DNA from 2 places in the Clostridium sp. TJA020 genome. Region 1 is predicted to be linked to the other one. Evidence: riboswitches for the same ligand, from Rfam matches in the RefSeq annotation. Region 1 holds a riboswitch; the other holds the start of a gene.

Region 1 (3,993 bases):
GAGATTTAATACTTGGTGGAGTAAATATTCCTTATGAACTTGGATTACTTGGGCATTCTGATGCAGATGTATTAGTTCATGCTATAATGGATTCTCTACTTGGAGCAACAGCTCTTGGTGATATAGGTACACATTTTCCAGATAACGATCCAAAATACAAAGGAATCTCTAGCATAAAATTATTATCAGAAGTAGGGAAACTTTTAGATAGAAACGGGTATGAAATAACTAATATCGATTCAACAATAATTGCTCAAAAACCTAAAATGGCACCACATATAGAAGAAATGAGAAAAAACATAGCCAAAGCTTTAAATATTGATTTTGATATGATTAATATAAAAGCTACAACTGAAGAAGGTTTAGGTTTTACTGGTGAGGGACTTGGAATATCATCACAAAGTATATGCTTAGTTACTTTAAAATAATTAAAAGAACACTATTTTAAAATAGTGTTCTTTCTTTATAAATATTTTTATATAAATAATTTATAAACTATCAACAAAATTTAAATTTTCTTTTTCAATATTAGCTTCTTTATTTCTTGCCCAATATATAAATATTGCAATTACAGCTGATATTCCCATAAGATATGGATAATATAAATACCCCATTATCTGAAATGCAGATACTCCAGCAAGTGATGATGCTGATATAAGTTGTGCTCCATATGGGATTATTCCTTGGAATACACATGAAAACATATCCATAATTCCTGCAATTCTCTTTGGCTCTAAGTCAAATTCATCTGATATATTTTTAGCTATAGGTCCAACTGTTACTATTGCAATAGTATTATTTGCTGTACATATATCAACCAAACTCGTAAGAGCTGCTATTCCAAACTCCGCTCCTCTTCTTGTCTTGAATTTTTTCATTCCTTTGTTAAGTATATACTCTATACCACCATTGTATTCAATAAGAGCTATCATTCCTGATATTAATAAAGAAATTATTATAAGCTCGCTCATCCCACTAATACCAGTAGCTAAATTTTGAAATAATCCAATTATATCAAAACTTGAAGTAAGTATACCTATAACACCGGCTAATATTATACCTGATGATAAAACAAAGATAACATTAACACCTAAAAGAGCTGCTACTAAAACACCTATATAAGGAACTATTTTTATAATGCTATATTCATAAGTTCCTAAACTAAATCCTTGTGTTCCTCTTGTTATAAAAGCAAAAATAATTGCTGTAATTATAGCTGCTGGAAGAACTATCTTAAAATTCATTCTAAACTTATCTCTCATATCACAACCTTGAGTTCTTGTTGCTGCAATTGTTGTATCAGATATTATTGATAAATTGTCCCCAAACATAGCTCCACTTACTACTGCGCCAACCACTAAAGCAACCGCAATTCCAGTTTTCTCAGATATACCAAGTGCTATTGGTACTAATGCAACTATAGTTCCCATTGAAGTCCCTACAGAAAGAGCTATAAAGCAAGCTACTATAAATATACCTGAAATTAACAGATTTGGAGGTAATACAGAAAGTCCTAAATTTACTGTTGATTCAACTGCACCCATAGCTTTCGCAACACTTGCAAAAGCTCCTGCTAATATAAATATTAAAATCATTAAAATTATATTAGGATTACCTGCTCCCTTACAAAAAATATGTAATCTTTCCTCAAAACTAATTTTATTATTCATAATCAAAGCCGTAACTGCTGCAATTAGAAATGGAATTATTACAGATACAGCATAAAAATCTTTTGCTATTAAAGATATTGAAACATATGAAACTATAAATACTAATAATGGCATTAATGCCAATACACTACCTGTTTTATTATTTTTCAATTTAAAATCCCCCTTTAATTTTAATAAAAAAAGCTTCTGATAGAAATCAGAAGCTTTATAAACTCTATATAAACACCACTTATCTATCAGTATTTAACTGCTGGAATTAGCACCACACCAAATAATTTATCGTATGACAAATTTCCAATGCAAAATTAATTACATTGAAAAATTATAGTCTTCCCTATATTATTTAGTAGGTTGCCGGGTTTCAAAGGGCCAGTCCCTCCACCACTCTTGATAAGACTTTATTTAATTTTTAATTTATTGTAACAAGTACTAACCATTAATGTCAATATATTTTTATTTTCATAAATCCCTATTTATACCTTTAATCAAATAAAATATAGGATAAAATTTAAGTTTTATCCTATACTTTTTTATTTATAATACCTCAGTTAGTTTATCTAGTATTACCTTTCTAAATACATTAGCTGCTTCTTTATCATGAGAAATTTTATGTGATATCTCAACAAAATCTTCTGTTGAAATTCCAATAGTATTTTTAAACTCTTCACATTTTCCAGTCATAATTACTGAATCTTTTATAAAATCTGCTAAATCTGAAGCTCTTTTAAATACTTTTATATACAAAAATTTGCTGTTATCTCCAAGCCAAGCTTTATTGAACTTTCTTGTAAAAGTTTTAAGTTCATTTAAAATTTCATCTTCTGGCTTATCCCACATATAACTTAATTCATCATACTGTTCTTTCATAATTTCTTTTTCTTTTTTTGTGATTTTACCTTTAGAATATAAGTTATTAATTAATTCTTTTGTTGGTGAAACTGGTACTTTCATAATTAATTTTTCTGTACCATTTGCCCAATTATAAAAGGCTTTTTGCATAAATGAATGTTGGAGATAACCTAAAAGGGCTCTGGAATTTGGGAAGTATGAATACAAACTCTCTATCCCATTTTTATTTGAGAAAATCAAAGCATGTATATATACAGACTTTGAATTAGGCATTTCATGTGTGAATGCATGCCCTCTCACAGCATTGCAATCATTTACATTTTTGCCCCAAAAACTGAATGAATTGTAATTATCCTTCATAAATATCACCTTTCCTCATAAATCTCAATATAATATACTATAAAGTATATGCTATACAATACACCCTATATAGTATATTATACTACTTTTTATTGTTTCTATTCTTGATTTTTATAAATATTTATATTAATATTCTGTAAATAACATAAAACTTTAAGGAGGTTAATCATTTGTATTTTTGTGAAATATGCAATAAAAAAGCCGATATCCACCATATAGTTCATAGAAGTGAGGGAGGATTTGATATAGAGCTAAATTATATGTATCTATGTCCTGAACATCATCGTGGAAAAAAAGGGCCCCATCATTGTCTAAAAACAGATATATTTTATAAAATTAATTTTCAAAAAAAATTATACAAGCTATTACCAAAAAGATTTTATTCATTTAAAGAACTTTGTATAATATTAAATGCATCAACTAATATAATTAAGCGTTTGACAAAAGACTTAAAATTATACAAAGAAGGCTATAAAAAAGAGGAAATTATTTTTATATTGATGGGAAAAGCATATTATTCTGAAGAATTATTGCAAAATATAGAAATCGAAGAACTTTGTGAAAGCATTTATTGACATCTTAAAATTGTATGATTATAATTAAGATAAATTATTTTATATAAATTTATATTAAACGCATTGATGAGAAGAGTAAGTTAACCCCTTATATTAAGAGAGAAAACACATTAGCTGTAAGTGTTTTTATATAAGCTTAGCTGAAAACTACCTCGGAGTGGCTCTAATCCAGCCCGTAATTGTCACGTTACGACATATTAAAGTGACTCTTTATTTTTAAGAGTAACTAGAGTGGAACCACGGATATTATACTTCGTCTCTAAATTTTGAGACGAAGTTTTTTTATTTAGTAATTAAATTTAAGTTTAAAATAAATTTCAGAAAGGAGTTTTTTAAAATGGTTAAAATCACTTTAAAAGATGGATCAATTAAAGAATTTGAAAATGATGTATCAGTATTAGAAGTAGCAAAAAATATTAGCGAAGGTCTTGCTAGAAACACATTTTGTGCTAAAATTGATGGAAAAGTTGTTGACTTACGTCAACCAATAAATGAAGATTGCGAGCTTGAACTTTGCACATTTGACTCACAAGAAGGAA
Region 2 (3,993 bases), on a different contig from region 1:
AGCTCCAAATTAGGTGGAGTTCCCGAGTGGCCAAAGGGGGCAGACTGTAAATCTGTTGTCAGTTGACTTCGAAGGTTCGAATCCTTCCTCCACCACCAAGCACTAAGAGTATTCTTAGTGCTTTTTTATTTTTCTTAGTACCTTGTTTGACAAAGTATATACCTTGTAATACAATGTATATATAATTATAAATAGATTTTATAAGGGAAGTGAATAAGATGAGTATAAAGGGTGTATATTTAAAAGAAATAAATAAGTTAAGTCGATTAATGAGAGAGAAAGATAAAAGAATATATGAAGAAATTATAATATATATGAGATTATCAGGTTTAAAGGATATAGATATAGAAGAAACTTTAATAGAAATAGGGGATATGATTATACAGGCAGAGAATGATAATAAAGATATAAATTATTTGATAGGAGATAATTATATACAATTTTGTGATAATATAATTAATGAAATAAAATCTAAGTATAGTAGATTTGATAAAATAATAAATAATTTTAAAGTTCAAGTATTTTTAATATCCATGGCTGTTTTATTTACTATAAATTATTTAATTACTCAAGGAATAACTTTATTCAAAGATAAAAGGTTTACTTTAAATTATAATCTTACAATTAATCAATTAATTTCAAATTTAATAATAAGTATAATTTGCTATTTAGTATTTTCAGAGATAAAAAAAGATTCTATAAAGAATTATAAAATCAAATCTGATGTAAATTTTAAAAAAATAGATAACAAATTAATAAAATTCATTATTTTATTTTCTATGATTTCATTTGCTATAATAATAACTGTTAAGACAATAGTTCCGCAAATAAATTTAATTGATACAAAAATATATTTTTTAGTATTACCATTTGGGATTTTATATGAATTAAATGAATATATTAATGAGAAAGAATATAAAAAAAGAAGAGGGATAAAGAAAGAGTTGATATAAATGAATAAAAAAACACAAATGCTTAAGGGAACATTAGAAGGGTGCATATTAGCTATAATATATAAGAAAGAAACTTATGGATATGAAATAATATCAACTTTAAAAGAATATGGGTTCGATAATGCTTCAGAGGGAACTATGTACCCTTTACTTTTAAGATTGGAAAAGTCCGGATTTTTAACTGCAACTATTAAGGATTCTGGTGTTGGTGCAAAAAGAAAATACTATAGTCTAACTGAAGAGGGAATAAATAAATTAAATAATTTTATAAAAAATTGGAATGAATTAAAAATGAATATAGATAATATAATCAGCTCAGTATAAATCGATTAAATTTAAATATAATTTAATGGATTTATATATTTAATTAAAATAATACAATATAAAAATATTGACTATTAAAAATCTATGTGTTAAAATTGCGATTAGTAAAATAATTAAATAAAGAAGCTCTTATCAAGAGAGGTGGAGGGAGACGGCCCTATGAAGCCCAGCAACCTACAAATATTTAAATATTATGTGTGGTGCTAATTCCAGTAGTTTATACTACAAGATAAGAAAGATTAGAATACAATCTCTTCTTATCGAAGAGTTTTTTTTATTGTAAAAATATTAGAAAATTCGGAGGAAAAAGGAATGAGAAGATTATTTACATCAGAATCAGTTACAGAAGGACATCCAGATAAAATCTGTGACCAAATTTCAGATTCAGTATTAGATGCTATATTAGCAAAGGATCCACATGCTAGAGTTGCTTGTGAAACATGTACAACTACTGGTATGGTAATGGTTATGGGAGAAATATCAACTAACTGTTATGTTGATATTCCTAAAGTTGTTAGAGAAACAATTAGAGAAATTGGATATGATAGAGCTAAATATGGATTTGACTGTGATACATGCTCAGTAATGACAACTATAGATGAACAATCAGGAGATATCGCTATGGGTGTTGATGAAGCACTTGAGTCAAGACAAGGAGAAAAAGATGAAGTTGAAGCAGTAGGTGCTGGAGACCAAGGTATGATGTTTGGATATGCTACAAATGAAACAGAAGAATTTATGCCTACTCCAATTGCTATGGCTCATAGACTTTCAAGAAGACTTACAGAAGTAAGGAAAAATGGAACATTATCATACTTAAGACCAGACGGAAAAACTCAAGTTACAGTTGAGTATGAAAATGATAAGCCAAAGAGAATAGATACTATAGTAATTTCAACTCAACATGATGAGTGTGCTACTTTAGAACAAATTCAATCAGATTTAAAAGAACATGTTATAAATGCTGTAATTCCAGCAGAATTATTAGATGAAAATACAAGATATTTCATAAACCCAACTGGAAGATTTGTTGTTGGTGGACCACAAGGAGATAGTGGATTAACAGGAAGAAAGATAATAGTTGATACATACGGTGGAATGGGAAGACACGGTGGTGGAGCATTCTCAGGAAAAGATGCAACTAAAGTTGATAGATCAGCAGCATATGCAGCAAGATGGGTTGCTAAAAACTTAGTAGCAGCTGGAGTAGCTGATAAATTAGAAATACAATTAGCTTATGCTATTGGAGTTGCAAAACCAGTATCAATTCAAGTAGATACATTTGGAACTGGAAAAATAGATGAAGCTACTATAGTTAATATAGTAGAAAAAGTATTTGATTTAAGACCAGGAGCTATAATAAGAGATTTAGATTTAAGAAGACCAATATATAAGCAAACAGCAGCTTATGGACACTTTGGAAGAACTGATGTTAAACTTCCATGGGAAGAGTTAAATAAGGTAGAAGAAATAAAGAAATTATTATAATTTAAAAAAGATGCCAGATTTCTGGCATCTTTTTAATCTTCTGAATTAAAATTTTTTAATTTTGGAAACTCACATTTATAGCATTCTATATTTCTTAAAAAGTCTAAACATTCTTTAAGGTTATTCTTTAATGTTAATCCATTTTCTTCTAATACTTCTATTAAATTTTGATTTTCAAATTCATAATATCTATAATATTCTCTAGCTGAATCCTCATAAGCTTTTAGTAAATTTTTATCTTTAAGGTTATTTTTAATTTCCTTACATAAAAAGAAATTGCAAACTGGAGTTCTAAATTGAGGTGGGATAGAGCATCCTTTACCATCTTCAACAAAAGGACATGCTTTAAAATGTATTGATAAATCTGTTCCTTTAAATAAATCACTTCTAGTATGGTTTTTAAATTTTTCATAGTTAATTTTATCAAAATATCCAATTGCTTGGATGTAATAATTAAAAATCTTTATGTTTTTGTTATTTAATATTCTTTTTATGACTAATTGTCCTTCTTTAGATTTAGTCATTCTTTGTAAATCAAATAAATTGAACTTAGGGATAATAAAAGCAACATCCTCTATGTTTAAATTTGCATAAACTTTCTGCAATATCACTATGACAATCATAGCATTTATCACAAAAATATCTGGGAATTTTTTCATTAGATTTTACACATAAAACCATAATAATATAACACCTTCTTTAATTATTTTATAGAATAATTTATTTTAAAAAGTATAAGTTAAGTATAAGATAAATATTTGTATTTTCCATAAAATAACTATGTATACAAAGTAAAAAAAGTCTTTGAATTATTTTGAATGAAAATGATTGACTTTGATTGAAAATGATTGTATTATATAGACAAAGAGGTGATGTAAATGTTATCTGAAGAAAGATTTGAAAGAATCTTAAAGCTTTTAGAAGAAAAAAATACAATTACAGTCACAGAATTAGTTAAAGAATTAGATACTTCTGAATCTACAATAAGAAGAGATTTGAATCATTTAGATAAAATGAGAAAACTTAAAAAAGTTCATGGTGGAGCAAAGTCAATAACTAGAACTTATGAAACTAGAGATGATGAAGTGATTGTAAGACAAGGTCTAAACGTAGATGATAAAATTAAAATAGCTAGATATGCAGCAAGTCTTATAAATGAAAGTGATTTTGTTTATATTGATGCTGGAACTACAACTGAACTTATGACAGATTATATAACTGAAAATAA

The links. Region 1 has a riboswitch for S-adenosylmethionine ahead of AC4FQ1_RS10040 (Na+/H+ antiporter NhaC family protein). Riboswitches for the same ligand answer to the same signal wherever they lie in the genome.
Region 2: it holds a riboswitch for S-adenosylmethionine, as region 1 does, so the genes downstream of both, metK (methionine adenosyltransferase) here and AC4FQ1_RS10040 (Na+/H+ antiporter NhaC family protein) in region 1, are expected to answer to the same signal.

The regions. Positions count from the first base shown of each region.
Region 1 is NZ_JBZEFC010000006.1:71,302-75,294, forward strand. Features, by position in the region: gene ispF (2-C-methyl-D-erythritol 2,4-cyclodiphosphate synthase) at 1-428, shown strand, start outside; gene AC4FQ1_RS10040 (Na+/H+ antiporter NhaC family protein) at 489-1,820, opposite strand; SAM riboswitch class I at 1,897-2,067, opposite strand; gene AC4FQ1_RS10045 (hypothetical protein) at 2,205-2,879, opposite strand; gene AC4FQ1_RS10050 (HNH endonuclease signature motif containing protein) at 3,050-3,454, shown strand; T-box leader at 3,509-3,718, shown strand; gene thrS (threonine--tRNA ligase) at 3,792-3,993, shown strand, end outside.
Region 2 is NZ_JBZEFC010000003.1:338,077-342,069, reverse strand. Features, by position in the region: tRNA gene AC4FQ1_RS07590 (tRNA-Thr) at 1-7, shown strand, start outside; tRNA gene AC4FQ1_RS07585 (tRNA-Tyr) at 13-98, shown strand; gene AC4FQ1_RS07580 (hypothetical protein) at 219-953, shown strand; gene AC4FQ1_RS07575 (PadR family transcriptional regulator) at 954-1,277, shown strand; SAM riboswitch class I at 1,404-1,513, shown strand; gene metK (methionine adenosyltransferase) at 1,590-2,765, shown strand; gene AC4FQ1_RS07565 (hypothetical protein) at 2,798-3,424, opposite strand; gene AC4FQ1_RS07560 (DeoR/GlpR family DNA-binding transcription regulator) at 3,644-3,993, shown strand, end outside.